3 regions of the Rhizobium sp. H4 genome follow, and region 3 is predicted to be linked to each of the others. Evidence: predicted binding sites of a transcription regulator. Region 3 holds the regulator's gene; each other region holds the start of a gene.
The links. Region 3 encodes PhoB, which activates phosphate uptake and scavenging genes when phosphate is short. Its sites were predicted from a motif close to TGTCATNNANCTGTCAT; they were not measured.

Region 1: a site for PhoB is predicted at 2,846-2,862, ahead of C4N04_RS09845 (DUF465 domain-containing protein). Genes of this name have one in related genera too.
Region 2: a site for PhoB is predicted at 3,068-3,084, ahead of phnC (phosphonate ABC transporter ATP-binding protein). Genes of this name have one in related genera too.

The regions. Positions count from the first base shown of each region.
Region 1 covers NZ_PSOW01000005.1:213,793-224,347, reverse strand. Annotated here, with positions in the region: gene C4N04_RS09865 (aspartate ammonia-lyase) at 1-1,051, shown strand, start outside; gene C4N04_RS09860 (phosphotransferase) at 1,063-1,857, shown strand; gene C4N04_RS09855 (Lrp/AsnC family transcriptional regulator) at 1,854-2,297, shown strand; gene C4N04_RS09850 (DUF465 domain-containing protein) at 2,567-2,740, opposite strand; gene C4N04_RS09845 (DUF465 domain-containing protein) at 2,969-3,172, shown strand; gene purE (5-(carboxyamino)imidazole ribonucleotide mutase) at 3,215-3,709, shown strand; gene C4N04_RS09835 (5-(carboxyamino)imidazole ribonucleotide synthase) at 3,706-4,776, shown strand; gene ykgO (type B 50S ribosomal protein L36) at 4,948-5,073, shown strand; gene C4N04_RS09825 (hypothetical protein) at 5,183-5,797, shown strand; gene C4N04_RS09820 (alpha/beta hydrolase) at 5,890-6,975, shown strand; gene ggt (gamma-glutamyltransferase) at 7,050-8,786, shown strand; gene C4N04_RS09810 (threonine/serine dehydratase) at 8,907-9,881, shown strand; gene C4N04_RS09805 (SDR family oxidoreductase) at 9,948-10,555, opposite strand, start outside.
Region 2 covers NZ_PSOW01000006.1:111,147-121,701, reverse strand. Annotated here, with positions in the region: gene C4N04_RS11225 (carbon-phosphorus lyase complex subunit PhnI) at 1-31, shown strand, start outside; gene C4N04_RS11220 (alpha-D-ribose 1-methylphosphonate 5-phosphate C-P-lyase PhnJ) at 28-903, shown strand; gene phnK (phosphonate C-P lyase system protein PhnK) at 900-1,676, shown strand; gene phnL (phosphonate C-P lyase system protein PhnL) at 1,711-2,418, shown strand; gene C4N04_RS11205 (DapH/DapD/GlmU-related protein) at 2,415-3,032, shown strand; gene phnC (phosphonate ABC transporter ATP-binding protein) at 3,153-3,995, shown strand; gene phnD (phosphonate ABC transporter substrate-binding protein) at 4,066-4,977, shown strand; gene phnE (phosphonate ABC transporter, permease protein PhnE) at 5,045-6,025, shown strand; gene phnE (phosphonate ABC transporter, permease protein PhnE) at 6,025-7,377, shown strand; gene C4N04_RS11180 (DUF1045 domain-containing protein) at 7,497-8,192, shown strand; gene C4N04_RS11175 (alpha-D-ribose 1-methylphosphonate 5-triphosphate diphosphatase) at 8,206-9,345, shown strand; gene phnN (phosphonate metabolism protein/1,5-bisphosphokinase (PRPP-forming) PhnN) at 9,342-9,938, shown strand; gene C4N04_RS11165 (DNA translocase FtsK) at 10,310-10,555, opposite strand, start outside.
Region 3 covers NZ_PSOW01000015.1:153,379-163,933, forward strand. Annotated here, with positions in the region: gene pstC (phosphate ABC transporter permease subunit PstC) at 1-584, shown strand, start outside; gene pstA (phosphate ABC transporter permease PstA) at 581-1,903, shown strand; gene pstB (phosphate ABC transporter ATP-binding protein PstB) at 1,919-2,734, shown strand; gene phoU (phosphate signaling complex protein PhoU) at 2,779-3,492, shown strand; gene phoB (phosphate regulon transcriptional regulator PhoB) at 3,626-4,309, shown strand; gene C4N04_RS22810 (GcrA family cell cycle regulator) at 4,548-5,081, opposite strand; gene C4N04_RS22815 (aspartate aminotransferase family protein) at 5,507-6,706, shown strand; gene argF (ornithine carbamoyltransferase) at 6,744-7,658, shown strand; gene C4N04_RS22825 (Hsp33 family molecular chaperone) at 7,747-8,739, shown strand; gene apaG (Co2+/Mg2+ efflux protein ApaG) at 8,967-9,359, opposite strand; gene C4N04_RS22835 (O-succinylhomoserine sulfhydrylase) at 9,575-10,555, opposite strand, start outside.

The DNA of each region.
Region 1 (10,555 bases), on a different contig from region 3:
CATTGGCCGGTCGGCTGGCAGCTACGACACCGTCAACCCGAACGATCACGTAAACCTTTGCCAGTCAACCAACGACGTCTATCCGACTGCGATCCGGCTGACGATATTGCGGGAAAGCGAGACACTCTGCTCGGCGCTATCTGCTCTGGTCGCCGCCTTCCGGCGCAAAGGGGAAGCCTTCGCCGATATTGTGAAGGTCGGAAGAACGCAGCTTCAGGACGCTGTACCAATGTTCCTTGGTCAGGAGTTCGAAGCCTTCGCCGAAACGCTGGAAGAGGACATCGAGCAATTTCTCAGCGCGGCTGAGTTGATGCGCGAGGTCAATCTGGGCGGAACGGCGATCGGCACCGGCGTAAACGCACCGGTGGGCTTCTCGGCTGTGGTCTGTGCGCACCTATCCACGATCTCCGGCATTGCCGTTCGTCCGGCGCGAAATCTCGTCGAGGCTACTTCCGATACTGGCGCTTTTGTTTCGGTATCGGGCATGCTCAAACGTATGTCGGTGAAGCTCTCCAAGATCTGTAACGACCTTCGCCTCCTGTCGAGTGGTCCGCGGGCCGGCTTTGGCGAGATCCGTCTTCCGGTTATGCAAGCGGGCTCTTCAATCATGCCGGGCAAGGTCAACCCGGTGATCCCTGAATTGCTGAACCAGATCAGCTTCCAGGTAATTGGCAACGACCTGACGGTCACACTCGCCGCCAGCGCGGGGCAACTGCAGCTGAACGCCATGGAACCGGTCATCGTGCTCAACATTCTGCAATCCATGCGGCTATTGGCGAGAGGAATGGATACACTTCGCACTCGCTGCATCGACGGAATCGAGGCGGATCCGCAGCGATGCCGGGCGCTTCACGACGGTGCTCTCATTCTTGCCGCAGCACTCAATCCCTTCGTTGGATACGCCCGGGCAGCCGCGCTTGCCCGAACCGCGCTGGCGGAAGGAATTCCGCTGCGAGAGGCGGTCGAGCGCGACAGCGGTTTGCCTACGGCTCAGATCGAGATGATCTTCGGCATGAAAACCATCGAAACTAACGAGTCGGCGCGGCATTGAAGGGAAGGGAAATGGCTGTTTTCACGGATCTGTCGGAGGCGGACTGTGGCCGGATCGCGACAGCCTATCGCCTAGGAAGCCTTACATCGGTAATCGGCATTGCCGATGGCGACGCCGAAACCACCTACCTTTTCCGCTCCGGGCGCGGCGAGTTCATCGTCACCCTGTTCGAAAGCGGTGCCGAACCATTTGACGTCGAACGCGCCTTCCAGACTATGGAAACGCTCTCCGGCGCCGGCATTCCTTGTCCGGCAACCTTGCGCACTGATGTCGGTGCGGCCACGATCACCGTGGCGGGCAAGCTTGTCGCGGTTGTCGGTTTTGTGCCAGGTTCTCGACTAAGCGAAGCCACTCCCGGCAAATGCCATGCCCTTGGCACCTGTGTCGCGCGGATCCATCAGACGCTGGGGCGCTCAAGGAATAGAGTGCCGCTCGGCCTGCCGACGGGCCCCGTGCACGGTGCGCTTAATCGCGATAACGTCTTCTTCGTCGACGAGATGGTGAGCGGTGTCATCAATTTCCGCTTTCGCCATAATGATGTTCTGATCGCCGAACTCGCTGAGGTCATTTTGCATTGGGCTGTGACAGCAGACGGCACTCTCGAAAGGACGCTGGTCCGCGCATTGCTCGCTGGGTACGAAGACATCAGGTCCCTCAACGAAGCGGAGTGGCGGGCCGTGTCGGCTTTCGTCATGGCAGCGGCCGCCACCGTATTTGCGCGGGATGGCAGGCTAACCGATCTCGAAGCCGCCACACAGCGGGTCTTTCTCTCCGCCAAGAATTGCATTGAGGAAATCCGGCCATGAAGCGAACCCTCGACCGATCCGACGAGCGCATCCTCACCGAGCTAACCCGCAATGGGCGGATTCCCCACGCGGAACTGGCCGAAAAAGTCCACCTGTCGCGCAACGCCGTTCGCCAACGCATCGAGCGATTGGAACGCGACGGGCTGATTCAGGGCTATACGATTGTCGTGGGCGAGGGAAAACCGCGGGCCGCAGCCATCACAGCGATGATCTTCGTGTATCGCCACGACCGCATGCGCGGCGGCGACGTCATTCAGACGCTCAAAGGGATACCGGAGGTCATCTCCTGCGACATTATGAGCGGTGAATTCGACCTGGTAGTGCGGGTTGAAGCAAGCGCGGCAGACCGCATCCGCGAAATCTGGCAAGAGGTTTCGGCGCTACAAGGCGTGCGCGACACGCTGACGGCATTTGCCCTGTCTTCGATGATCAAGCGTTGAGCGAAGTGGGCGGCAGGTCAATGGCATAACCAATACACGGCACGCTTGCGATTTGACGGCATCGGGATTCTGTCATTGAACGGATGTAGTTACATTTTTTCGGCCACTACAGCGCCGAGTTCGTCCTCGCAAAAGCGCCAGCCGCGATGCCGCGAGCATCGGGCTGGCGCAATTCTGGTGTCAAATCACCGGGTCTTGCAAATTTTAGGCGGAATGGATGGATTTACCTCTTCATACGCAAGATGATCGGCCGGCGACCCTTGGGAAGATCAGTGGACGGATGACTTGAGACGCTGAATCTCGTCCTTGATGCGCAGCTTGCGGCGCTTGCATTCGGCAATTTCCGTATCGGAGATAGAGGGAGCTGTTCTGAGCGCGTGCAGCTCCTCTTCGAGAGCAACATGCTTTTTCTGGAGTGATTCAAGATGAGCTTGAACTGTCATTTGACCCTTCCTTCCTCTTACCCTCCCCGGCCATCATCGTCGGGGATCAAGGTGTCAACGCGCCGGACTGTGACATATTTTTGAAGGCTTGTCGAAGGCGAAAAGATGAAGATGAGATGGCAAATTCATGATCAAGACTAACTAGCCGTTACCCGTATTTGGTGATAGGAGCTTGCGGAAATCATCGGCAGATCGGACAACATCCGAAGACGACAACGGGGAATGCATATGGCCGATCAGGAACAGGCGGAAATCAGGCTCATCGTGGCGCGTCTGCGTCAGGAGCACGAGGATTTCGACGCCGCGATCAACGCCATGATCGAGACCGGATGCGACGCTCTGCGAATCCAGCGCATGAAAAAGAAGAAGCTCGTTATCAAGGACAAGCTCTCCAAGCTGGAAGATCAGATCGTCCCTGATATCATCGCCTGATCGCATCGCCCGATCGCATCGCTTGGAGGAATAGCGGCAACGATGACAGACAGACCACCCGTCGCCATTATCATGGGCAGCCAATCCGATTGGGAAACCATGAAGAACGCGGCCGACACTCTGGAAGCCCTGGAAATCCCTTATGATGCGCGCATCATCTCGGCGCACCGCACGCCCGACCGCATGGCGAATTTCGCCAAGGGCGCACGCGCCGAGGGCTTCAAGGTCATCATCGCCGGTGCCGGCGGTGCCGCCCATCTGCCGGGCATGACCGCATCGATGACGCCCCTGCCGGTCTTCGGCGTCCCGGTCCAATCGAAAACCATGTCCGGCCAGGACAGTCTGCTGTCCATCGTACAGATGCCGGCCGGCATTCCTGTGGGAACGCTCGCCATCGGCAAGGCGGGCGCCGTCAACGCCGCCCTTCTCGCCGCCGCCGTACTTGCCCTTTCCGACGAAGAAATCGCCGAGCGGCTCGACGAATGGCGCGAACGTCAGAGTGCCAGCATCGCCGAATACCCGATGGACGACCAATGACTGTAAGAACGATCGGCATTGTCGGCGGCGGCCAGCTCGGCCGCATGCTGGCGATCGCCGCCGCCAGACTGAATTTCCGCACGGTCATTCTCGAGCCGCAGGCGGACTGCCCGGCCGCTCAGCTCGCCAACCGGCAGATCACCGCCGCCTATGATGATCCGGCGGCGCTGGCCGAACTTGCCGCCGCCTGCGATGTCGTCACCTACGAATTCGAGAATGTGCCCGTCGCGGCCGCAGAAACGCTTTCGGCAAGCATTCCCGTCTATCCGCCGCCGAAGGCGCTGGAAGCCGCTCAGGACCGCCTGGTCGAAAAGCGCTTCCTCAACGATTGCGGCATCACCACCGCCGGCTTTCACGCGATCGACAGCCAGGCCGATCTCGAGGCGGCACTGAAGGATTTCGGCGGTCAGGGCGTATTGAAGACCCGCCGGCTCGGTTATGACGGCAAGGGACAGAAGGTTTTCCGTTCAGTGGCCGACAGCCCTGATGGCGCCTATGCCGCGCTCGGCGGCGTGCCGCTGATCCTCGAAAGCTTCGTCGCCTTCGAACGCGAGGTCTCGATCATCGCCGCGCGCACCGCGGAGGGGACGGTCGTCTGCTTCGATCCCGCCGAGAATATACACCGCAACGGCATCCTCCATACCTCGACGGTTCCCGCCGCGATCTCCACAACGACGGGCGAAGCCGCACGTCGTTCGGCCGAAAAAATCCTCGCGGCATTGAACTATGTCGGCGTCATCGGCATCGAATTCTTCGTGCTTGCCGACGGCGGCCTGATCGCCAACGAGATGGCACCGCGCGTCCACAATTCCGGACATTGGACCGAGGCGGCCTGCGCCGTCAGCCAGTTCGAGCAGCATATCCGCGCCGTCGCCGGCCTGCCGCTCGGCGATGGCGCCCGCCATTCCGACTGCGTCATGCAAAACCTGATCGGCGACGATATCCTTGCCGTTCCCGACTGGCTGCGACGCCCCGATACGCTGGTCCATCTCTACGGCAAGACGGAGTGGCGCCCCGGCCGCAAGATGGGCCATGTCACCACATTGGCGCCGAAATTGCCGCTTTGACGGTGACAAAACGGTCTTGCAGCTTGGGAAAAACACCGCCACGTGGTTGACACGGAAAAGGTGACGGGGTATCTGCACCCCCACCTAAAGAGCGCGCCCCGACGGCGCGCTTTTGATTGTTAAAGTTACGGGCGAATGTGAATTCCCCCATAGAGATCGCGGATCAGAAAAATGAAGATCAAGAATTCGCTCAAGTCGCTCAAGGCTCGTCACCGTGACAACCGTCTGGTTCGTCGCAAGGGCCGCATCTACATCATCAACAAGCTGAACCCGCGCTACAAGGCTCGTCAGGGCTGATTGCGCGCATCCGGATCGCCGCGCCGCGCAGATTGCGCCGTCCGACATCCGGTAGGTCGCTGCGGTGATCACGTCAAATTTGTTTGATCTTCGGCGTTGGCGGGCTAATATGTCCGCCATGCGCTTTTTTGCTTTGATGCCGGCGGCATTGCCGCTCTTCCTCGTCCTCTCCACCTCTCCGCTTCCTGCCATCGCGGCGGAAAAGGATGTCATCGTCGAGCAGAGGAACACCGACAATTGGCCGAAGCAGCGCCTCGACCAGCTCTTCAGCCAGCTGAAGCGCGAGCGCGATCCCGACAAGGCCAGCAGCATCGCCAACGAAATTCGCCTGGAATGGAATGATTCCGGCAGCGCGACCGTCAATTTGCTGATGCAGTGGGCCGACAAGGCGATTGAGGAAAAGCGCAATCCAGCCGCTCTCGATTTTCTCGACGAGGCAATAGCGCTGAAGCCCGATTACGCCGAAAGCTGGAATCGGCGCGCCACACTGAATTTCGTCATGGGCAATTACCGCAAGTCGATGTCCGACATCGAACACGTGCTGGATCTTGAGCCGCGCCATTTCGGCGCGCTCTCCGGCATGGCCGCGATCCTCAGCAATGCGGGGAACGATCAACTGACGTTGAAAGCCTGGGAGCGGTTCCTCGACATCTATCCCGCCGAGCGCACCGCGCAGGAGCAGGTTAATACGCTGTCAGAAAAACTTGCCGGCAACCGCACTTGATGTCGACCGCACAAGTTTAGAATCCTCGAGGGGCCACGCGGCGCTTCGCCCACCCCTCTCGAGAACCGCCGCGACCATCGCCCGTAAAGATCATGCTTGCAGAAGTTTCCGCTCTTCTCGCTCCCCTTGCCGCCGCCATCGGCTACTCCTCCTACAAGGCGCGGCGGCTCGAACAGACCTATCCCAATATCGGTGAACTGACGGATGTCGGCGGCTACCGCATGAATGCCGTCCATATCAAGCGTCCGCAACATGCGGATCTGCCCCCTCTCGTCTTCATTCACGGCGCCAGCGGCAATCTGCTCGACCAGGTCGTCGCGTTCCGCACCGCACTCGAGGGCCGGGCCGAAATGCTGTTCGTCGATCGTCCCGGTCACGGCTATTCCGAACGTGGCGGCCCTGAAAACGCGGTCCCTTCCGGCCAGGCGGATGCGATCGCCCGGCTGATGGAGGCACGCGGCATCGAGAGGGCGATCATCGTCGGTCATTCTTTCGGCGGCGCGGTCACTGCAACCTTCGGCCTGCGCCATCCCGAAAAGATATCCGGCCTGCTCTTTCTGGCACCCGCCACCCATCCCTGGCCGGGCGGTATCGACTGGTATTATCATGTCGCGACGGCGCCGGTCGTCGGCTGGCTGTTCAACCACGCCATCGTCGTGCCGCTGGGACTCAGCAGGCTGGAACGCGGCACGCTGAATGTCTTCCGTCCCAATGCGCGCCCGCTCGATTACATCGAAAGGACCGGCCCATCGCTGGTGCTGCGGCCCCGCACCTTCCGCAACAACGCCGCCGATTTCAAAAGGCTGCTTGCCTATCTTAAGGAGCAATCGCCGCTCTATTCGCAGATCACCGCGCCGACCGTGATCATAACCGGCGACAGCGACGAGATCGTCTGGGAACACCTTCATTCACGCGGCCTTGCCCGCGATATAGCAGGCTCCGAACTCATCACCGTGCGCGGCGTCGGCCACAAGCCGGATTATCTTGCGACCGATGTCGCCATCGCCGCCATGGAAAAGATCGCCGGCAAGCCGCGCGACCTGCAGGCAATCGCCCGCCGGGCCGAGCAGCGGCTCGCCGCGGCGTCACCCGATCGGACATCGCTGCCATCACTGGAGCCAGGCGCCCCGCCCAGGCATGACCCTTCAGCCGGAAACTCGATCGAACGCCTCGCATAAAGCCGATCGCTGCATTGCCTCGCGCCGGCGCAGCCCCATATGTTTTTCCGTTGTTGTCCATAGGAGGGGAAATCATGGGCCGCCTGCATATCGGGACGATCTCGGTCATATCGGCATTGTCGCTCTGCCTGACCTCGGCTTTCGCGGCCTCGCCCGCACCTGTTGAAGCCGAACACGGCATGGTCGTCACCGCCCAGCATCTGGCCACCGATGTCGGCGTCGAGGTGCTGAAGAGCGGCGGCAACGCCGTCGATGCGGCCGTCGCTGTCGGTTACGCGCTGGCGGTCGTCTATCCCTCGGCCGGCAATCTCGGCGGCGGCGGCTTCATGACCATCCGCCTGAAAGACGGCACCAAGACCTTCCTCGATTTCCGCGAACGCGCGCCGCTCGCCGCAACGAAGACCATGTATCTCGATGCCAAAGGCGAGATCGTGCCGCGCGCCAGCCTCGACGGTTATCTCGCCGTCGGCGTTCCAGGCTCGGTCATGGGTTTTGAAACGGCGCGCGAGAAATACGGCACCCGCTCACGCCAGGATCTGATCGCGCCGGCGCTCCGCTTCGCCAAGGAGGGCTTCACCCTGGAACAAGGCGATGCGGCCATCCTCGCCGGCAGCGCCAAACGCCTCGCCAAGGATGAGACGGCGGCGAAAATCTTTCTGAAGCCGGATGGCCAGCCCTATGCATCGGGCGAAAAACTGCAGCAACCGGATCTCGCCGCGGTCCTGGCCGCCATCTCCGAAAAGGGCCCCGACGCCTTCTACAAGTCCGCTCCCGCCGAGGCGATCGTCACGGCGAGCCAGTCCAAGGGCGGCATTCTCGCCAAGCAGGATTTCGAGCAATATGCCGTGCGCGAACTGAAGCCGATCGAGTGCAATTACCGCGGCTACGACATCATCTCCTCGCCGCCGCCCTCCTCCGGCGGTATCATCATCTGCGAAATCCTCAACGTCCTCGAAGGTTATCCGCTCTCCTACCTCGGCTATGCCTCGGCCGAAACGGTGCACGTGATGGTCGAGGCGATGCGCTACGCCTATGTTGACCGCAATGCGGCGCTCGGCGATCCCGATTTCGTCGAGAATCCGGTCGGAAAACTGCTCGACAAGAACTACGCCAAGGAGATCGCGGCAAAGATCGACCCTTACAAGGCCGGCACATCGGCGGATTTAAAGCCGCTCGGCGGCAAGGAAAGTAACGAGACGACGCATTATTCGATCATCGACGACGAGGGCAATGCGGTTGCTGTCACCTACACGCTGAACGGCTCCTTCGGCGCTGCCGTCGTAGCACCCGGCACCGGCGTCCTGCTCAACAACGAGATGGACGATTTCACCTCCAAGCCGGGCGTGCCGAACCTCTACGGTCTGGTGCAGGGCGAGGCGAACGCCATCGCCCCGAAAAAGACGCCGCTCTCCTCGATGAGTCCGACAATTATTACCCGCGACGGCAAGCCCTTCATGGTGATTGGCAGCCCCGGCGGCTCGCGCATCATCACCATCACGCTGGAGGCGTTCCTCAATGTCGTCGATTTCGGCATGGACATCAGCCAGGCCGTCAACGCCCCGCGTTTCCATCACCAATGGCAGCCTGACAAGATCTTCCTCGAGCCCTATGCGCTTTCGCCGGATACGGAGAAGGCCCTCGCTGCCATGGGTTACAGTTTCGACGGCGGCAATGATGCGCCGCTCTGGGGCCAGGCTGCCGGCATCCTGGTCGGCGGCAAAAGCCTCGCCGCCATCGCAAAGGGCGGCGGCGCCCGCTATAACGGCGCCATGGACGCCCGGGCGGCGGAAGGGTCGGCCGGCGGCTATTGATGGCGCCAAAAAGGTTCAGGCGGCGGATCTCCATTCATGTCACGGTGACAAAGTCGACGTTCACAAACGGCGTGCCGCATCCTATGCATGTGCGAACTCTCCAAGCAGGACGATTCCCGAATGGCAAGCATTGAAATGATTGTCGCCGCCCGCGCTCGTCTGCGCGGCCATATCAGGCGCACGCCGCTTCTCTCCTCCCCCTTCCTCAACGACATCGCCGGCCGGCGCCTGTTCGTGAAGGCGGAATGTCTGCAGCATTCCGGCTCCTTCAAATTTCGCGGCGGCTGGTCTGCCGTCTCCGGCCTCGATCCGGCCGTGCGCGCCCGCGGCGTCATCGCCTTTTCCTCCGGCAACCATGCCCAGGGTGTGGCGCTGGCTGCCAAGCTGCACGGCGTGCCCGCCGTCATCATCATGCCGAGCGATGCGCCGAAGCTGAAGATCGCCAACACCCGCGCCTTCGGCGCCGAAGTCGTGCTCTACGACCGCGCCAACGAGGATCGCGACGAGATCGGCGCCCGGCTCTCGGCCGAGCGCGGCCTGACGCTGATCAAACCCTTCGACGAACCGCTGGTCATCGCCGGCCAGGGCACGACCGGCCTCGAGATTTCCGAACAGGCCGAAGAAGAGGGCGTGACATCAGCCGACGTTCTCGTGCCCTGCGGCGGCGGCGGATTGACCTCCGGCATCGCCCTTGCCCTCGAAGCCAGTGCCCCCGGCCTTCGCGTCCGGCCCTGCGAGCCCAGGGATTTCGACGACACGACCCGCTCGCTCGCCTCCGGCAGGATCGAGCGCAACGCGTCGATATCAGGCTCGATCTGCGATGCGATCCTGACGCCCCAGCCGGGCAACATCACCTTCCCGATCCTCAAGCGCCTTGCCGGCGCCGGTATCGTCGTCACCGACGACGAGGCGCTGCGCGCCATGGCGCTCGCTTTCGTCAGGCTGAAGATCGTCGTCGAGCCCGGAGGCGCCGTGGCGCTCGCCGCCGCGCTCTTCCATGGCGAGGCGCTGGAAAGCGACGCGGTCATCGCCGTCACTTCCGGCGGCAATGTCGATGCCGATATCTTCGCTATGGCTCTCGAACGTTTCGGCTGAATATCATGCGAATGAACGCCGTTCGCCATCCGCGCAACAGCCGCGGATGGCCTTTGCCCATGGCAATCAGGCAATGTTGTAGCGCTTCGCCGGCGCGGCGCGCGACAGATTCGGCATCAGTGCCTGGCGCGCCTGCTCGTAGGCGGCAAGCAGACCGGCATCCTCAAGCGACGGGATCGTCGCGAATTCGCCCTGCTCCAGGCCGGCGAGCGACGCATCGACCATGTCTTCCGCCGACATTACGATCTCGTTGGGCAGATGCTCGACCGGCGTGCCGGCGATGCCCCAGAATTCCGTTGCCGTGGCGCCGGGCAGTACGGCCTGGATGCGGATGTTCTTCTCCGCCAGCTCATGCTTCAGCGACTGGCTGAATGCGTGCACGAAGGCTTTCGTACCGCCGTAGACGCCGTTCAGAAGCTCCGGCGCGATCGCGACGATGGAGGCGATGTTGATGATCGTGCCGCCGCCGCGTGCGACGAAGCCGGGAACCGCGGCATAGGTCAGCCGCGTCAGTGCCGTGACGTTGAGCTCGATCATCTCCTGCATCTTGTCGACATCGGCGGAAAGCAGCGGCGCCGTTCCGCCGAAGCCGGCATTGTTGACGAGAAGCGTGATGCTCCGGTCTTGCCTAAGCACGCCTTCGACGCGGGCAAGGTCTGCCCTGTTGCCGAGAT
Region 2 (10,555 bases), on a different contig from region 3:
GGGCGAAGATTTGAAGGAAGCCGCCGAATGAGCGATCTTGCCAGCTACAACTTCGCCTATCTGGATGAACAGACGAAGCGGATGATCCGCCGCGCCATCCTGAAGGCCATCGCCATTCCCGGCTACCAGGTGCCGTTTGCCTCGCGCGAAATGCCGATGCCCTACGGCTGGGGCACCGGCGGCGTGCAGGTGACGGCCTCGATCATCGGCCCCGACGACGTGCTGAAGGTCATCGACCAAGGCGCCGACGACACCACCAACGCCGTCTCCATCCGCGCCTTCTTCCAGAAGGTCGCCAATGTGGCGGTGACGACGCATACAGGCGAGGCGACGATCATCCAGACGCGCCACCGCATTCCCGAGGAAAAGCTCAAGGCCGGCCAAGTGCTCGTCTACCAGGTGCCGATCCCCGAACCGCTGCGCTTCCTCGAGCCGCGTGAAACCGAGACGCGCAAGATGCATGCGCTGGAAGAATACGGTCTCATGCACGTGAAGCTCTACGAGGATATCGCCCGCAACGGCCGCATCGCCACGACGTATGCCTATCCGGTCAAGGTTTACGGCCGCTACGTCATGGATCCCTCACCGACGCCCAAATTCGATAATCCCAAGATGCATAAGTCGGAAGCGCTGCAGCTTTTCGGCGCCGGCCGCGAAAAGCGCATCTATGCCGTGCCGCCCTATACCGACGTCGTCAGCCTTGATTTCGAGGACCATCCCTTCGAAATCCAGCGCTTCGGCAAGCCCTGCGCGCTTTGTGGCGCCGAGGATGTCTATCTGGACGAGGTGATCCTCGACGACAAAGGCGGGCGCATGTTCGTCTGCTCCGATACCGATCATTGCGAAGATCGCCGGGCACACGGACATGCCGGCGAAATGCTGGCCCGGGAGGCTGCAGAATGACCGATACGCCGCTTCTCAAAGTCAACGACCTGTCGAAGTTCTATGGCAACCGCATCGGCTGCCGCAATGTGTCCTTCGAGCTCTGGCCCGGCGAAGTGCTCGCCATTGTCGGCGAATCCGGCTCGGGCAAGACGACGCTGCTGAACTGCATCTCTACCCGGCTGATGCCGACCAGCGGCAGTGTCGAATACCACATGCGCGACGGCACCTATCGCGACCTCTACCATATGAACGAGGCCGAGCGCCGTTTCCTGATGCGCACCGACTGGGGTTTCGTGCACCAGAACCCGGCCGATGGCCTGCGCATGACGGTTTCCGCCGGCGCCAATGTCGGCGAACGCCTCATGGCGATCGGCGACCGGCATTACGGCAAGATCCGCTCCACCGCTATCGACTGGCTGGAACGCGTCGAGATCGACGCCGACCGCATCGACGACCAGCCGCGCGCCTTTTCCGGCGGAATGCGGCAGCGATTGCAGATCGCCCGCAATCTCGTCACCGGCCCACGCCTCGTCTTCATGGACGAGCCCACAGGCGGCCTCGACGTCTCGGTGCAGGCGCGTTTGCTCGATCTCGTTCGCGGCCTCGTCAACGATCTCGGCCTCTCGGCCATCATCGTCACCCACGATCTCGCCGTCGCCCGGCTTCTGTCGCACCGCATGATGGTGATGAAGGACGGCTACGTCATCGAACACGGGCTCACCGACCGGGTGCTCGACGATCCGCGCGAACCCTACACGCAACTGCTCGTTTCCTCGATCCTGCAGGTCTGAGCGCCGCTGCAGGTCCAAAACCAGGGAAGACATCATGCCAACGCCCCTCGTCGTTTCCGAAGTCTCGAAGAGCTTCACCATGCATCTGCGCGACGGCATCCGGCTGCCCGTCGTCTCCGATGTCGCCTTCTCGGTCGCTTCAGGAGAATGCGTCGTGCTCGGCGGCCCGTCGGGCATCGGAAAGAGCTCGCTGCTGAAGATGATCTACGGCAATTATGCGGTCGACACCGGTCAGATTCTCATCCGCCACGACGGCCGCGTCGTCGATCTCGCCGCCGCCGATCCGCGCACCGTGCTCAATGTGCGGCGCAATACGCTTGGCTATGTCAGCCAGTTCCTGCGCACCGTGCCGCGCGTCGCGGCAATCGACGTGGTGGCGGAACCGCTAGTGGCGCGTGGCGAGGAAGCCCGTGCAGCACGAGAGAAGGCGGGCGCCCTGCTCGCCAAGCTCAACCTGCCGGAAGCGCTCTGGCAGCTTCCGCCCGCTACCTTCTCCGGCGGCGAACAGCAGCGCGTCAACATTGCCCGCGGCTTCATCACCGACCATACAATCCTGCTGCTCGATGAACCCACCGCCTCGCTCGATGCCCGCAACCGAGCCGTCGTCGTCGGCATGATTTCGGAAAAGAAGCAGGCGGGCGTCGCCCTTCTCGGCATCTTCCACGATGAGGAAGTGCGCGAAGCCGTCGCCGACCGCATCCTCGACGTCCAGCAGTTTTCTCCCAGAAAGATCGCCGCATGAGCCGCAGGCTGGGCATTGAACCCTATGTCCACGAGACGGCGTCCGTCAGCGATTCCAGCTTTGGGCGCTATACGGAGGTTTCCGAGCGCTGCCGCATCAGCGAGGCGACGCTCGGCGACTATTCCTACATCATGCAGGACGGCTCCGTCTGGTGCGCGACGATCGGCAAGTTCGTCAATATCGCCGCCGCCGTGCGCATCAACGCCACCAACCATCCGACTTGGCGCGCGACGCTGCACCATTTCACCTATCGCGCCGCCGACTACTGGCCGGACGGTGACATGGAGGAGGACTTCTTCGCCTGGCGGCGCGCAAACCGGGTGACGATCGGCAACGATGTCTGGATCGGCCATGGGGCGACGATCCTGCCGGGCGTCAGCGTCGGCAACGGCGCGGTGATCGGCGCCGGCGCCGTCGTCTCGAAGAACGTAGCGGCTTACTCGATCGTTGGCGGCGTGCCGGCTAAAATAATCCGCGAGCGCTTTCCGAAAGAGGTCGGCGAGCGCATGGACAGGCTTGCCTGGTGGGACTGGGAGCACGACCGTTTGCGCCTGGCCTTGCAGGATTTTCGCAACCTAATCGCGGAAGATTTCCTGGCGCGCTACGGGGGCTAGAAGCGGTCTTCGCAACGCCGAGAATTGTGACGCCACTTACACAAATATGACACGCGACCTTCATGAAGCGGGACTAATGCCAATGCTCATCAACGCCTGGAATACAAGGGGAAGAGCATGATGTTCGAGCTGAAGGATGTCACCCGTCGTTTCGGAAACAAGCTCGCCGTTGATGCCGTGACACTAACCATTCCCCAGGGTCAGATGGTCGGCATCATCGGGCGCTCCGGTGCCGGGAAGTCGACGCTGCTCCGCATGATCAACCGCCTGCAGGAACCAAGCTCCGGCTCCATTCGTTTCGCCGGAGTCGAAGTCTCTGGGCTTCGCGGCCAGGGCTTGCGCAACTGGCAGCGCGACTGTGCGATGATCTTCCAGCAGTTCAACCTGGTGCCCCGCCTCGATGTGCTGACCAATGTCATGCTCGGCCGGCTCAATCACCGCTCGACGCTTCTCAGCCTGCTCAACGTCTTCACGCGCGAGGAGCGCGTGCATGCGATCGCGGCGCTCGAGCGCCTCGGCATCGAGCAGACGGCGCTGCAGGCGGCCGGTACACTCTCCGGCGGCCAGCAGCAGCGTGTGGCGATCGCCCGCGCGCTGATGCAGAACCCGAAGATGGTGCTTGCCGACGAGCCGATCGCCTCGCTCGATCCGCTGAACGCCAAGATCGTCATGGATGCGCTGCGCGACATCAATGAGCGCGAGGGCATCACCGTCATCACCAACCTGCACACACTCGATACCGCTCGCAACTATTGTGAGCGCATCGTCGGCATGGCCGGCGGCCGCGTTGTCTTCGATGGTAAGCCGTCAGAGCTGACCGGGGAGGCCGTCAAGGAAATTTATGGGACTGACAAGGACGGCGCCGGCATCGACGAAACCATGACGTCGACCAGCCTCGAATCCACGCGCCGCGCCGAGACCCCATCCTCCGGCATGATGGCCAAAACAGCCGCCATGCATTGATCCGTGTCCGGCCGACTGGACAACGGCCGGAGAACCAACTGACGAGCCACGTCACAACAGGGAGACTTCTATGTCTGCATTCCGCAAGATTTTGATGGCAACCATCGCCGTAGCCGCCCTCGCCGGCAATGCCGCCGCTCAGGACGTCAAAGTCCTCCGCATCGGTCTCGATGGCGGTGAAAACGAAGCCGACCAGGTTCGTCGCACCGAGTGCGTCAAGCCGGGCCTGATCGCCGCCACCGGCGTTTCCGAAGTGCAGCTCTTCCCGTCGCCGAACTACAACGGCGTCATCCAGGGCCTGCTCGGCGGCACGATCGATCTCGCCGTCATGGGCGCCGCCTCTTACGCCGCGATCTATATCAAGGATCCGAACGCCGTCACCCCGGTTCTCACCACCAAGCAGGCGGACGGTTCGACCGGCTACTACTCCATCATGGTTGCCCGCAAAGATTCCGGCATCAAGACGCTGGCCGACGCCAAGGACAAGAAGCTCGGCTTCGCCGATCCGGACTCTACCTCCGGCTACCTTGTTCCTAACGTTGCCCTTCCGAAGGACACCGGCGCTCCAGTCAAGCAGTACTTCTCTGAAACCGGCTTCGGCGGCGGCCACGAGAACCTCGTTCTCGGCGTTCTCGACAAGAAGTTCGACGTCGGTACCACCTTCGGTTCCGGTCAGGGCGATTGGGCGCAGGGTTACACATCCGGCAACCTGCACCAGATGGTCACCAAGGGCCTGCTCGACATGGACGATATCGTCGAAGTCTGGAAGTCGCCCCTTATCCCGAACGGTCCGCTGATGGTTTCCCAGAAGCTGCCGGCCGACCTGCAGAAGAAGGTTACCGCCTACTTCGCCGAACTGCCGAAGAAGGACAAGAGCTGCTTCGAATCGTTCACCGGCGGCGGCTACGTTGACTGGGCGCCGGTCGACCAGAGCTTCTACCAGACGATCATCGACGCCCGTAAGGCGGTCATCGGCGGCTGATCCTCAGCCTGAACAGTCTTGCGGCGGCATCATGATGGTGCCGCCGTTTTCAAGAAGGAAGCCATAGATGGCGCACTCGGCCGGCGCGGATTCTCTCAGCGGATTGCAGGAGAGCTCCCGCACCATCCTCGATCATTATCAGAGCCAAGTCCGAACGCGACGCATCTATACCGTCGTTTCGATCGTGGTGTTCCTAATCATCCTCGGCGCCTCGCTCGACTTCGCCAACAGTGCCAATTCGGGCAAGTTCTTCGAGCGCCTGCCCTATTTCTTCGATTTCATGAAGAGCTTTGTACCGGACAGCCCGCTGGAGATCTTCCGCGCCATGTTCGACTTGCCGTCGCCCTACTCCGACGGTTCGATAAAATACGACTACACAAGCGACCGCGTCTGGATCACCGACAGTTTCTACATCCCGAATTTCTTCTACCAGCTCGCGATCACGCTCAACATCGCCATCGTCTCCACCATATTGGGCGCCAGCGGTGCGTTCCTGCTCTGCTTTTTCGCGTCCACCAATCTGGTCGGTGCGGGTGTGACGCGCTGGATTGTCCGGCGCATCATGGAGATCATGCGCGCCTTCCCGGAAATCGTCATCGCCGGTCTTCTCGCGGCGATCCTGTCGATCGGTCCGATCTCGGCGATCATCGCGGTGTGGTTCCACACTATCGGCGCACTCGGAAAGCTGTTCTTCGAAGTCGTCGAGAATGCTGACATGAAGCCGGATGAAGGCCTGCGCGCCGTCGGCGCCGGCTGGCTGGAGCGTGTACGTTTTGCCATCCTGCCGCAGGTCCTCCCGAACTTTGTCTCCTACACGTTGCTGCGCACCGAGATAAATGTGCGTGCCTCGACCATTATCGGCGCGGTTGGCGGCGGCGGCATAGGTGAAGTCTTCAGCCTTTCGATTGGCCGCGACCATGCCGCCAAGACTTACGCAATCATCATCCTGCTGCTGATCACGGTCATTTGCGTCGACCAGTTTTCTGCTTGGCTGCGCCGACGGCTGATCGGCCAGCAGTCCTTCGAATTTGGCCGGGGAGCGGCGTGATGTCCTCGGGTCTGACCATGAACGCTGTCGAACGCAACCGCCTGTTGGCCGCCTATCCGGACGTCTTCCATCGCAGTTTCATGCAGCGATGGAGCCTTCTCCTCATTTCTGCGGCAGTCCTCGTCTACCTTGCCTTCTGCTTCGCCTTCTTCAACGTCATTCCGACGTTCGTCAACGGCAACTGGGATCGCGCGGCGATCTATGTTCAGGACTGGTATTCCTGGCGTGCCCAGCCGCGCCTCCGTTTCCAGAACGATCAGCTCGTCCCACAATGGACAAGCCGCCGCCAGTATCCCGAAGGCGCCGACATCTACTGGCTGAAGCCCAGTGCCGATGGGAGCAGATACACTGTCACCTTCGGCAGCGACGGCGACCGCCTGGAAGTGAGCCCGAGCCGCGTGGACGTCTATATCGACGGCAAGCTCTATCTCGTCACCATTACCCGCGATCGAGCTTCCCTGCCTGCCGACGCGCCAGTCCAGATGCAGCAGGACGACAACAAGGTGAATGTCTATTACGGTTTTTCCGGACAGGCAGAAATCCGCACCAGCCAAGTCTACGTGCAGCGCCGTTTTCTCGGCTGGGCGAACTTTTTCTTCGATACGCAATCACCCTTCTGGGGCCGCAGCCTGCCCGAGGTCGTCGGCCTGATGTTCTCCGGCGCACGACTGGATGCAAATCAATCCAACGCCTCGCTGGCCGTAGACAACTTCCTCAACAACGCGAGCTGGCAGCACCGCGACATCCTGTCGAAACTGATGCAGACACTCGTCATGGCCTTTGTCGGCACACTATTTGGCACGCTGGTTGCCTTTCCGCTCGCCTTCATCGCCGCACGCAACATCATGCGCAACCGCGCCATGAACTGGGCCACGAAACGGCTCTTCGATTTCCTGCGCTCGATCGATATGCTGATCTGGGCGTTGTTCTTCACCCGTGCCTTCGGTCCGGGGCCGCTTCCCGGGATCGCGGCGATTTTCTTCACCGATACCGGCGCGCTCGGAAAAGTCTATGCCGAAGCCCTCGAGAACATCGACGACAAGCAGCGTGAGGGCGTGAAATCGGTCGGTGCGGCGCCAGTTGCCGTTCAACGTTTCGGCGTCGTCCCACAAGTCCTGCCGGTCTTCATCTCGCAATCTCTTTATTTCTGGGAGTCGAATACCCGTTCGGCAACCGTGATCGGGGCCGTCGGTGCGGGCGGCATTGGCCTGAAGTTGCTGGAGTCCATGAAGACCAATTCGGACTGGGACAAAGTCGCTTACATGGTGCTTCTGATACTCCTTGTCGTCTTCGCCTTCGACAATCTGTCGAATGCGCTGCGCTCGCGCGTGATGGGGAAAAAGAACCACTGACAAGCCGCCGCCATCATCATTCTGTCACGGAATTCTTTTAGCCGGGGAGCCTGCTTGCGGTTCGCCGCCAAATCACTGCACATTGCGCTCCCCGTTTCGACGATCCCCAGGACAAAGCCTTGCGCTACGCTCTCTATTTCTCGCCGCCGAAGGATGATCCCCTGACCGGCGCGGCCTCGCTCTGGCTCGGCCGCGACGCCTTTACCGGCGAAACCTATCCTGCCCCGGCCTATGAGCAGCTCGGCCAGGCAGAGCAGTTCGAGCTGACCGCCGATCCACGCCGCTATGGCTTTCATGCGACGATCAAGGCGCCGTTTGCGCTTGCCGCCTCCGTCACCGAAAAGGACCTCATGGCCTTTGCCGAGGATTTCGCAGCGCGCACGCCGGCCTTCGAGATTCCCGAACTCGTGCTCGGCCAGCTCGGCCGTTTTTTTGCCCTCGTCCCCGGTTCTCTTCATCAACCTCTTCAGGATTTCGCCGCGAAGGTGGTAAAGTCTTTCGAACCGTTTCGCGCGGCACTTTCGGAAGCCGATATCATCAGGCGCAACCCGGAGAAGCTCAGCGACAGCCAGCGCGCCAATCTGCAGCGCTGGGGCTATCCCTATGTCATGGAGGATTTCGGCTTCCACATGACGCTGAGCGGGCAAGTGCCCGAGACCCGCGCCGCGGTGATGAAAACGATTCTGGCCGAGCGTTTTTCCGGTTTTACCGGCCGGCCGCTGTCGATTTCCGGCCTTGCCGTCTTCCTCGAGGAGACGCGCGGCGCCCCGTTCAAAGTTCATTCCTGGCTGCCGCTTTCCGGCGCCAAAAGCTGAAAGACCTGACGAGATGAGCAAAGAGACCGTGTTTTCCAATGCCCGCATCGTTCTCGAGGATGACGTCCTCGCCGGATCGATCCTCATCCGCGACGGAAAGATCGCCGATATTTCCGAAGGGAACTCGGTAGCCGGCGAAGATTTCGAAGGGGACTTCATCATTCCTGGGCTCGTCGAGCTGCACACCGACCATCTCGAAGGCCATTACCAGCCGCGCCCCGGCATTCGCTGGAACAAGACCGCCGCGGTCCAGGCGCATGACGCCCAGATCGTCACGTCAGGCATCACCACGGTGTTCGACTGCCTGCGCATGGGTGCGGACGAGGACGGCGGCTTCGAACTTGGCGAGATGCGCGACATGGCCGACGCCATTCAGTCGGCGGAGAGGGAGGGCCGGCTGCGCGCCGAGCACCTTCTGCACCTGCGCTGCGAGGTCTCGGCCGACAATGTGCTCGAACATTTCGCGGATTTCGAGAAGGATCCGCATGTGCGGCTCGTCTCGCTGATGGATCATGCGCCCGGCCAGCGGCAGTTCCAGACGATGGATCAATATATCTTCTACTACCAAAAGAAGCGGGGCTTGAGCGACGAGGTCTTCGCCCGTTTCGTCGCCAAGCGACAGGCGGAATCGGCGCGCAACTCGACCCCGCACCGCAATGCCATCGCCAAGGTCTGCGCCGAACGCGGCATCACGGTGGCAAGCCATGACGACGCCACACTCGCCCATGTCGACGAGGCGATCGACAACGGCGTGCGGCTCGCCGAATTCCCGACCAGCTTCGATGCCGCCCGCGCCTCGCACGAGCACGGCATGAGCGTGCTGATGGGGGCGCCCAACATCGTTCGCGGCAAATCCCATTCCGGCAACATCGCCGCCCGCGACCTCGCCGAAATGGGCGTGCTCGATGTGCTGTCCTCCGACTACGTGCCGCTCAGCCTGCTGCACGCGCCCTTCATCCTCGCCGACGAGGTCGAGAGCATCACGCTGCCGAAGGCGATCGCCATGGTGACGTCGACGCCCGCCCGCACCGTCAGCCTCGACGATCGCGGACGGATCGCGACCGGGCTGCGCGCCGATCTCGTCCGCGTCCACCGTTCGCATGGCGTGCCGGTGACACGCTCCGTCTGGCGCCAGGGACGCCGTGTCGCATGAGCCCGCACGAACCCCATCCCGGTGCCGGCGCCGAACGCGGCATCATGGTCGTCGTCGTCGGGCCGAGTGGCGCCGGCAAGGACACGCTGATGAACCTTGCCGCCCGGCATTTCGCCGGCCGCGCTGACATTCACTTCACCCGCCGCGTCATTACCCGCCACCGCGGCGCCGGCGGCGAGGATCATCTTTCCGTCTCCCTCGAAGGGTTTGCCGCCATGGAGCAGTCGGGCTCCTTTGCCGTCTGGTGGGAAGCCCATGGTCTGAAATACGGCATTCCGGCCGAAGTCTCGGTGGCGCTGTCGAGGGGCCATATCGTTGTCGCCAACGGCTCGCGCTCGGCGCTGCATCGCTTCCAGGCCGCCTTCCCGCGGCTGAAGGTGATCAACGTCACCGCCAGCGCCGAGGTGCTCGCCGGCCGGCTGGAGGCGCGTGGGCGCGAGACGCATGAGGATATCATGGCGAGACTCGCCCGCGGGCCGCTGACGGTGCGCGGCGACTACGATGTGACGGAGCTCGACAATAGCGGTTCCATCGAAGAGGCCGAGCAGAAGATGATCGCGATCCTCGACGGACTGCTGGCGGACGTTCAGTAGACGAACGACAGCAGAAATTTGCGATGCCGCAGGCCCTCGCTGTCCGAACCGGATAAATAGGCAACTGATCAGGCCAGCGGCAGGAATTGCACGTCCGGCAAGCGACGTGATGTACCGCGAAGAGAGGTCCTCGGCGCGCTGGATTTCTGTGACAAGCACAGAGATGAGGGAGGAGAGGTAGAGCTTCCCATCCACTGTCGCGGGACGGAACAGCTTTTGCCATTAGAAATCTTGGCGGAAGCGCTTACCCACCCACCCTCATCTCTGTGCTTGTCACAGAGATCCAGCCACGGCGCGTCCGCGCCGTGAATGACTCATCTGAAGAAGTTGCCTATCTTTCAATTGAACAATCGGAACAGGCGACTTGGCGACTATTCCCCGTCGCCTCGTCCCGAAACGATCTCGCGCTTGCCGACATGATTGGCCGGGCCGACCAGGCCTTCCTTTTCCATCCGTTCGACCAATGAGGCAGCGCGGTTATAGCCGATGCCGAGGCGGCGCTGGATGTAGGAGGTCGAGCACTTCTTGTCGCGCATGACGACCTTGACGGCCTGCTCGTAGAGCTCGTTGCCATCCTCGGAGGCCATGGCGCTCTTGTCGAACACGGCGCCGGCCTC
Region 3 (10,555 bases):
TGCTGGCCGGCATTCCGACGATCGTCTACGGCTTCTTCGCGCTCGTCACCGTCGGTCCGTTCCTGCGCGATTTCTCCGCGCAGATCAGCGGCTTGCTCTCCGGCAACTATGCGAGCTTCATCCAGGCGCAGAGCGTTCTGACGGCCGGCATCGTCATGGGCATCATGCTGATCCCCTATGTGTCCTCGCTGTCGGACGACATCATTACCGCCGTGCCGCGGGCGCTGCGTGACGGTTCGCTCGGTCTCGGCGCCACCCGCTCCGAAACCATCAAGAAGGTGGTCCTGCCGGCGGCCCTTCCCGGCATCGTCGGCGCATTGCTGATGACCGCCTCGCGCGCCATCGGCGAAACCATGATCGTTGTGCTGGCCGCCGGTGTCGCCGCCCGCATCCAGATCAATCCTTTTGAGCCGATGACGACGGTGACCGTCAAGATCGTCAACCAGCTGACCGGTGACCTTGAGTTCACCTCGCCGCAGACGCTGGTTGCCTTTGCCCTTGGCATCACCCTGTTCTGCATCACGCTTTGCCTCAATATCTACGCGCTCTACATCGTGCGCAAATACCGGGAGCAGTACGAATGACGGATATTGTTTCTCCCACATCAGGCGTCACCGTTTCCAAGGCGCCAGCCCGCCGCGATATCGGCATCAAGCGCCGCTACGCCGCCGAGCGCCGGTTCCAGGCCTATGGCATCGCCGCCATCACCTTCGGTCTCGTCTTCCTGTTCATCCTGCTCTGGACTGTGATCGGCAAAGGCTACACTGCCTTCCAGCAGACGGCGATCACCCTGCCGATCGAATTCTCCGAGAAGACGATCGATCCTGATAACAAGCGTGCGAGCGATCCCTCGGTGCTGGTCGCCGCCAATTACCCGGTTCTGCTGCGCGACGCGATCGTCAAGCAGCTTAACATCAATGCGTCGAGCAAGCCTGACGTGCGCGAGGCGACCGCCATGCTCTCCAAGAGCGCGCCGATCCAGCTGCGCGATATGGTCGTCGCCGATCCCTCGCTCATCGGCAAGACGGTCAATGTCTCGCTGCTCGCCGACGCCAATATCGACAGCGCCAACAAGGGCCAGATCGATCTCTCCGTCGATGAGAAGAACCGCAAGGTCAACGACAAGCAGGTGACCTGGATGAACGAGCTGAAGGCGAGCGGCGCTCTCCATAAGCAGTTCAACACCGGCCTGTTCGTCAACGGCAATTCCAGCCGTCCGGAGGCTGCCGGCCTCGGCGTCGCCCTCATCGGCTCGCTCTACCTGATGCTGATCGTGCTGGTGCTCTCGCTGCCGATCGGCGTTGCCGCCTCGATCTATCTCGAGGAGTTCGCGCCGAAGAACAAGCTGACGGACCTGATCGAGGTCAACATCAACAACCTCGCCGCGGTTCCCTCGATCGTCTACGGTCTGCTCGGCCTTTCCGTCTTCATCAACTTCATCGGCCTGCCGCGCTCGGCCTCGCTGGTCGGCGGCCTGGTCCTGACGCTGATGACCTTGCCGACGATCATCATCGCCACCCGCGCGGCACTGCGCGCCGTGCCGCCGTCGATCCGCGCCGCGGCGCTCGGCCTCGGCGCCTCGAAGATGCAGATGGTGTTCCACCATGTCCTGCCGCTTGCCATGCCCGGCATCCTGACAGGCACGATCATCGGCCTGGCGCATGCGCTCGGCGAAACCGCGCCGCTGCTTTTGATCGGCATGGTCGCCTTCGTCGCCAACGCGCCGGCCACGCCGCTCGAGCCCTCGACGGCCCTGCCGGTGCAGGTCTATATGTGGGCAAACGAGGCCGAACGTGCCTTCGTTGAGCGTACTTCGGGTGCCATCATCGTCCTGCTCCTGTTCCTGATCGTCATGAACATGGGTGCCATCCTCTTGCGTCGTCGCTTCGAGCGCCGCTGGTAAACGGAGTTAAACATCATGAACATGTTGACGGAAGCTGCAGTTGAAAAGGCGCCGGATCAGAAGATGAGCAACGTCCCGTATAAAATGATCGGCCAGGATGTCTCGGTTTACTACGGCGAGAAGCGCGCGCTTTTCGATGTGAACCTCAACATCCGCGAAAACACCGTAACCGCGCTGATCGGCCCTTCGGGATGCGGCAAGTCGACCTTCCTGCGAAGCCTCAACCGCATGAACGACACGATCGAGGGCTGCCGCGTCGCCGGCAAGATCACCCTAGACGGCGAAGATATCTATGATCCCGACATCGACGTCGTCGAGCTGCGCGCCCGTGTCGGCATGGTCTTCCAGAAGCCGAACCCGTTCCCGAAGTCGATCTATGAAAACGTCTCCTACGGCCCGCGCATCCATGGGCTGGCCAAGTCGAAGGCCGATCTCGATCAGATCGTCGAGTCCAGCCTGCAGCGCGCCGGCCTCTGGAACGAGGTCAAGGACCGTGTGCACGAGTCCGGCACCGGCCTCTCCGGCGGTCAGCAGCAGCGCCTGTGCATCGCGCGTGCCGTCGCCGTCAGCCCTGAAGTCATCCTGATGGACGAGCCCTGCTCGGCGCTCGACCCGATCGCCACCGCCAAGGTCGAGGAATTGATCCACGAGCTGCGCGAGAACTATACGATCGTCATCGTCACCCACTCGATGCAGCAGGCGGCGCGCGTGTCGCAGCGCACCGCCATGTTCCACCTCGGCAACCTTGTCGAGGAGAACGACACCGACAAGATGTTCACCAACCCGGACGATCCGCGCACCCAGGACTACATCATGGGTCGCTTCGGCTGATTGCGGCAATCCGAAGCCTTCCCGTTATTCGAGGACAAAGCCCCATGGCATCAACACATATTTATTCTGCCTATGATGATGATCTGAAGTTCCTGTCCAGGCGGATTTCCGAAATGGGCGGCCTGGCCGAGCAGATGGTCGCCGAATCCGTTCGCGCCCTGGTCAACGGCGACACCGCGCTGGCGCAGAAGGTCATTTCCGACGACGTGATCCTCGATCACACCGAACGCGAAATCGGCGACAAGGCGATCGTCACCATCGCCCGTCGTCAGCCGATGGCCTCGGACCTGCGCGAAATCATGGGTTCGATCCGCATCGCCGCCGATCTCGAACGGGTCGGCGACCTCGGCAAGAACACCGCCAAGCGCGTCATCGCCGTGCAGAGCACCGGCGTTCCGCGCAAGCTCGCCCGCGGTCTTGAGCACCTGTCCGAGCTGGCCCTTGTCCAGCTCAAGGAAGTGCTCGACGTCTATACGACGCGCGCCGCCGACAAGGCGACCGCCATCCGCGAGCGCGACAACGAGATCGACGCGATGTACACCTCGCTGTTCCGCGAACTTCTGACCTATATGATGGAAGATCCGCGCAACATCACCAGCTGCACGCATCTTCTCTTCTGCGCCAAGAACATCGAGCGCATCGGCGATCACGCCACCAATATCGCCGAGACGATCTACTACATGGCGACCGGCGCCCAGCCGGAAGGCGACCGTCCGAAGGACGACAGCGCCAACACCGTCGGTGCGGCCACGGAATAACCGTGCCGGACCCAGCTTGCGTGCGCGCCCGTACGGGCGCGCAAAGAGGTCGCAGCCAATTTCTGATTTTGCGCGGGATCCCTTGCTTAAATCACCCCCGGTTTAAGGATCGTGCGCGAGGAGACGGACACGCATGATCCCGAGAGTAGCAGTTGTTGAAGACGAAGAGGCCCTCAGCGTGCTTCTCCGCTATAATCTCGAAGCGGAAGGCTTCGAAGTCGATACCATCCTGCGCGGCGACGAGGCCGAAATCAGGCTTCAGGAGCGAACGCCCGATCTTCTCATCCTCGACTGGATGTTGCCCGGCGTCTCCGGTATCGAACTCTGCCGACGCCTGCGCATGCGGCCGGAAACCGAACGGCTGCCGATCATCATGCTGACGGCGCGCGGCGAGGAGAGCGAGCGCGTCCGCGGGCTGTCCACCGGCGCCGACGATTACGTCGTCAAACCGTTCTCGACCCCCGAGCTCGTCGCCCGCGTCAAGGCGATGCTGCGCCGCGCCCGCCCGGAGGTGCTGTCCTCGGTGCTGAAATGCGGCGATATCGAGCTCGACCGCGAAACCCATCGCGTGCATCGCAAGAGCCGCGAAGTCCGCCTCGGCCCGACCGAATTCCGCCTCTTGGAATTCCTGATGTCGTCGCCGGGCCGCGTCTTCTCCCGCTCGCAACTGCTCGACGGCGTCTGGGGCCACGATATCTATGTCGACGAACGCACCGTCGACGTCCATGTCGGCCGCCTGCGCAAGGCCTTGAACTTCTCCAACATGCAGGACGTCATCCGCACCGTCCGCGGCGCCGGTTATTCGATGGAAGCCTGAGGGGTTTCTGACAAAGTCGAGCAAGCTCCGCCCCTCACCCTAGCCCTCTCCCCGTAAACGGGGCGAGGGGACGTGCCCCACGAGAGCTTGGTGAGAAACCGAGAGGGTGCGGCATATCCCTTCGCCCCGCAGGCGGGGAGAAGGTGCCGGCAGGCGGATGAGGGGCAGCCACACCCAACACACTCAAACAAAAAACGGGCCTTCCAGCCCGTTTTTGCATCTCAACAATGTCGCCCGCTCAGCTGACCCGCGCTGCCGCCCGGCGGCGTTCGTTGACCGGCTGATAGGCGAGCTTCTGGTGATAGCTGCAATAGGGTGAATTGTCCGGGGATTCGCAGCCGCAGAAGTGGAAGTCGTCCTTCAGAGGATCGCCGACCGGCCATTTGCAGGTGCGTTCGGTCAGCTCCGTCAGGCCGAGGCGGCGGGAAATCGGCACGACCACGTTGCCTTTCGGCACGTATTCCATTTCCTCGATCGTTTCGATCTCGATCTCTTCCTTCAGCATCGTTGCGCCCTGCTGCCGGGTCACGGTGCGGGTGGTGATCCGGGAGGCGTAGTTCGGCGCGCGCGGCGCAGATGTCTGGCGCTTCGGCGTGCGCGCCGCGGTGGCAGTGCCGCCCGCCTTGGCGCGGCCGGGAAGGCTCAGCCGGTGCACCTTGCCGATTACGGCGTTTCGGCTCACGCCGCCAAGTTGTGCCGCGATCTGGCTGGCGCTCAGCCCTTCGGACCACAGCTTCTTGAGTTTCTCGACCCGCTCGTCTGTCCAGTTCATGCCCTGTCTCCACCTTTTGCGTTGGTGATGGCAGAATCCCTCACCGTTGTCCCGGAAGCCTCCGAAACAAGAAACGCTTGATCAATTTTGGTGACTAGTTCCGCCGCATGCAGTCTAGTAATTGAACTTTAACCTAGTGTGAGGCTGACTCCGTGACAAGAGTCGCGGGAATCCGGATGAATCGAATTCGTAGTTTTCCCCAACTTGCTGCCCCTGCGTGTCATTTCTGCAATAATGCCTGTTGAAGGCTGAAAATGCCGCTGTACAAGCTTGCTGCATGCGCTAAGGGCGCAGTTTTGTTGACATTGCAGCGCGAAAAGGAAATAGTACCGATCGCCGCCGAAAGGCGGCATTTTTGATTTTTCGGGCCCGGTTTTCTTAGCCGGAGTCCGGAGCCTGACAACGCTGACCGGGAGACCCGCGCCATGGCTGAAGCCGCGCCGCTTTATGACACCTATTCTCGTGCCCCGCTGCGGTTCGAGCGAGGCGAGGGCGTATGGCTGATCACCGAAAGCGGCGAGCGTTATCTCGATTTCGGCGCCGGCGTCGCCGTCACCTCGGTCGGCCACGGCAATCCGCATGTGGTCGCCGCCTTGAAGGAGCAGGCCGACAAGGTCTGGCACCTCTCCAACATCTATGAGATCCCCGGCCAGGAGCGCTTGGCCAAACGGCTGACGGACGCCACCTTTGCCGACAAGGTGTTCTTCACCAATTCCGGTGCCGAGGCGCTCGAATGCGCGATCAAGACGGCGCGCCGCTATCAGTTTTCCAAGGGCCATCCCGAGCGCTTCCATATCATCACCTTCGAAGGCGCCTTCCATGGGCGCACGCTTGCGACGATCGCCGCCGGCGGCCAGGAGAAATATCTCGAAGGCTTCGGCCCCAAGACGCCGGGCTTCGATCAGGTGCCGTTCGGCGACATCGAAGCGGTACGCGCCGCGATCACCGATGCGACGGCGGCAATCCTCATAGAGCCGGTGCAGGGCGAGGGCGGCGTGCGCCCCGCCACGGCTGAGTTCATGAAGGCGCTGCGCCGGATCTGCGACGAGAAAGGCCTGCTGCTGATCCTTGACGAGGTCCAGACCGGGGTTGGCCGCACCGGCAAGCTCTTCGCCCATGAGTGGTCGGGCATCACACCCGACATCATGGCTGTCGCCAAGGGCATCGGCGGCGGTTTCCCGCTCGGCGCCTGCCTTGCCACTGCTGAGGCCGCCTCCGGCATGAAGGCCGGCACCCATGGTTCGACCTATGGCGGCAATCCGCTGGCCATGGCCGTCGGCGGCGCCGTGCTCGACGTCATCCTCGCCGACGGCTTCCTGGAACATGTGCGCGACGTCGCCTTGGTCTTCCGTCAGGGGCTGGCCTCGCTGAAGGACCGTTATCCCGATGTGATCGAGGATATCAGGGGCGAGGGCCTGCTGCTCGGCGTCAAGGCGGCCGTGCCCTCGGCCGAGCTGCTGCAGGCGATCCGCGCGGCGCATCTGCTCGGTGTGCCGGCAGGTGACAACGTCATCCGCCTTCTTCCGCCGCTCGTCGTCACCGCCGAGGAAGCCCGCGAGGGTCTCGCCCGCCTCGAGAGCGCCGCCGAGAGCATCCGCGCCTCCAAGGTCAAGAAGACGGCTTGAAGGGATTGCCGCCTTCGGGCGCACGACAGGTAAGAACATGGCTCCTAAACATTTCCTCGATCTTTCGGCCGTCACATCGGCCGACCTCAGAACCATCATGAACGATGCGCTTGCCCGCAAGCAGGCCTTCAAGGCCGGCACGGGCGACAAGCCGCTCGCCGGCAAGATGCTGGCGATGATCTTCGAAAAGCCGTCGACGCGCACCCGCGTCTCCTTCGACGTCGGCATGCGCCAGCTCGGCGGCGAAACGCTGTTTTTGTCAGGCACCGAAATGCAGCTCGGCCGCGCCGAGACGATCGGCGACACCGCCAAGGTGCTGTCGCGTTATGTCGATGCGATCATGATCCGCACCACCGAGCACTCGCGCCTGCTGGAGCTTGCCGAGCATGCGACCGTGCCCGTGATCAACGCGCTTACGGACGATACCCATCCCTGCCAGATCATGGCCGACATCATGACCTTCGAGGAGCATCGTGGCCCGATCAAGGGCAAGACCATCGCCTGGACAGGCGACGGCAACAATGTGCTGCATTCGCTGGTCGAGGGGGCCGCGCGTTTCGGCTATCGCATGAACATGGCCGTACCCCTTGGTTCGGAGCCCAAGGATCACTATCTGAACTGGGCCCGCAATGAGGGCGCCGAAATCATGCTCTGCCATGATGCCGACCGTGCGGTCGAAGGCGTCGATTGCGTGGTGACCGATACCTGGGTCTCCATGAATCAGGAACATCGGGCCCGGGGTCACAACGTCTTTCAGCCTTATCAGGTCAATGCGGCCTTGATGGCCAAGGCCGGCAGCAATGCATTGTTCATGCATTGCCTGCCCGCCCATCGCGGTGAGGAAGTGACGGATGAGGTGATCGACGGTCCGCAATCCGTGGTCTTCGATGAAGCGGAAAACCGTCTTCATGCGCAGAAGTCGATTCTTGCTTGGTGCCTGGGCGCGATCTGAACCATAATCGGACGCCGCGTGTGAAAACGCGCGGCCGCGCGAGCGAAGGGCACCCTTGCTCTTCGCTTGAAAACTAGGAGTGAAAGCCATGGCAGAAGCTGCAGCCGCCCTCGGCCAGTTCGATTTCGCCGGCGATGACCATGTCGTCCCTTTCCAGGTGGAGGGTCTGGATGTGCGCGGCCGCGCCGTCCAGCTCGGCCCGATGCTCGATGCGATTCTCGAGCGCCATCATTATCCCGCCCCCGTCGCCCGGCTGCTTGCCGAAGTCGTCGTGCTGACGGTGCTGCTCGGCACCTCGCTGAAATTCGACGGCAAGTTCACCGTGCAGACCAAGGGCGATGGCCCGGTCGATCTTCTCGTCGCCGATTTCTCGACGCCGGAAAATGTGCGTGCCTATGCCCGTTTCGATCAAGCGCTGCTCAACAAGGCGGTTGAAGCGGGCGAGACCGAGCCGGAACAGCTGCTCGGCAAGGGGGTGCTCGCCTTCACCATCGACCAGGGCAAGTTCGCGCAGCCCTACCAGGGCATTGTCGCGCTCGATGGCACCTCGCTCGAGGAAATCGCCGGTGTCTATTTCCGTCAGTCGGAGCAGATCCCGACGCGCGTGCGCCTGGCTGCTGCAGAGCTCTTCGACCGTGACGATGCCGGCAAGCCGCGCCATCGCTGGCGGGCCGGCGGCCTCGTCGCCCAGTTCCTGCCGGAGGCGCCCGAGCGCATGCGCCACCCGGATCTCCACGGCGGCGACGGCGATAACGGCGACCGCCCGCATGGCGAAGACGATGCCTGGGTCGAAGCCCGTTCGCTGGTCGAAACCATCGACGCCGACGAATTGACCGACCCGCTTGTCGGCACCGAACGGCTCTTGTTCCGGCTGTTCCACGAGCGCGGCGTGCGCGTCTACGAACCGCGCGCCGTCTTCGACCGCTGCAGCTGTTCGCGCGACAAGATCAAGGGCGTGCTGAAGGGCTTTTCGGCCGAAGAGATCGAGGAAAGCCAGGAAAACGGCGAGATCGCCGTGACCTGCGAATTCTGCTCGACCACCTACCGTTTCGAGCCGACCGAGCTTCAGCCGGCGGAGTAGTTGACACCACTGCTGTCCGGTTGCGCGCATGACTGCCCCTCACCCTAACCCTCTCCCCGTAAAAACGGGGCGAGGGGACGTGCCCTGCGAGAGCGAGGAGGGGAACGGAGAGCTTGCGGCATGCTCCCTTCGCCCCGTTTACGGGGAGAAGGTGGCGGCAGCCGGATGAGGGGCTGGTGTCGGCAATCTCCTGGGTCGAGGTGTCGTGCCGCCTGTGGCGTTACACGTCAGTTCAGCACGCGCAGCAGCCCTGGTGAATCCAGCGAGAAGGCGGGGATGTCGACGTCGAACAGCTCGCCTTCGTCCGTTTCCATCTGATAATGGCCGAACATCAGCCCGGAGGGCGTATCGAGCGGGCAGCCGGAGGAATATTCGTAGGTGTCGCCGGGTCTGAGCCGCGGCTGTTCGCCGACGACGCCGGGGCCGGTCACCTCGTCCACCTGGCCGTTCTGGTCGGTGATGTTCCAGTAGCGGTTGATGAGGCGAACGGCGACGCCGGAATTGTTGCTGATGACAATCCGGTAACCCCAGACGTAGCGATCGTCTTCCGGATCGGATTGCTCCTCCAGATAGAATGGTTCGACGACGACTTCGATATCTCTTGTGAGGGCGCGATACATGCCTTGCACCTTAGTCAAGATATGTTACCCGTATCTTATAAGAAGGCCCTGTCCGTCAAGAAACGGAACGTTGATCGGCGATGAAACAGCCGTGATCGCATGGTTTTCGATCGTTAAGCCTAATTGTCAGTATTAATTTTACTTGGTCAGCGCCGGCGCACCGATGCCGCGGCCGGGACGGCCGAACCCGGAGGCTCGGCCGTCAATGCTGTCGATCAGGCCGAAACCTTGGCAAGCGCCTTGGCGAAATCCTCGATCAGGTCGTCCGTATCCTCGATGCCGGCCGAAAGGCGAACCGTGCCCGGCGAGATGCCGAGTTCGGCGCGGGCCTCTTCCGACAGGTTCTTGTGGGTCGTCGTCGCCGGATGGGTGATCAGGCTCTTGCTGTCGCCGAGATTATTGGAGATCTTGATGATATCGAGCGCGTTCTGCAGCGCGAAGGCCGCCTCCTTGCCGCCCTTCAGCTCGAAGGCGACAAGCGTCGAACCGCCCTTCATCTGCTTGGCGATGATGTCGGCCTGCGGATGATCGGCGCGGCCGGGATAGATCACCTTGGCGACCTTGTTCTGCTCGGCCAGGAAATCGGCGATCTTCGCGGCATTCTGCGTCTGCTGTTTGACGCGCAGCGGCAGCGTCTCGATGCCCTTCAGAAGCGTCCAGGCGTTGAACGGCGACATGGCCGGGCCGGTATGGCGGAAATAGTCGTGCAGGTTCTCGTCGATCCAGGCCTTGTCGGCCAGCACGACGCCGCCGAGGCAGCGGCCCTGGCCGTCGATATGCTTGGTGGCGGAATAGACGACGATATGGGCGCCGAGCTCCAAGGGCTTCTGGAAGAGCGGCGTGGCGAAGACGTTGTCGACGACGACCTTGGCGCCGACCTGGTTGGCGAGTTTTGCCACACCGGCGATATCGATGATCTCGAGCGTCGGGTTGGTCGGGCTTTCCAGGAAGAACACCTTGGTGTTCGGCCGGATCGCCTCTTCCCAGTTCTTCAAATCGCGGCCGTCGACCAGCGTGCATTCGATGCCGTATTTTGGCGCCAATGTTTCCACCACCCAGCGGCAGGAGCCGAAAAGGGCGCGCGCGGCAACGATATGGTCGCCCGCCTTGACCTGGCAGAGGATCGCCGCACTGACGGCCGCCATGCCGGAGGCGGTGGCGCGGGCGTCTTCGGCGCCTTCGAGCATGCACATGCG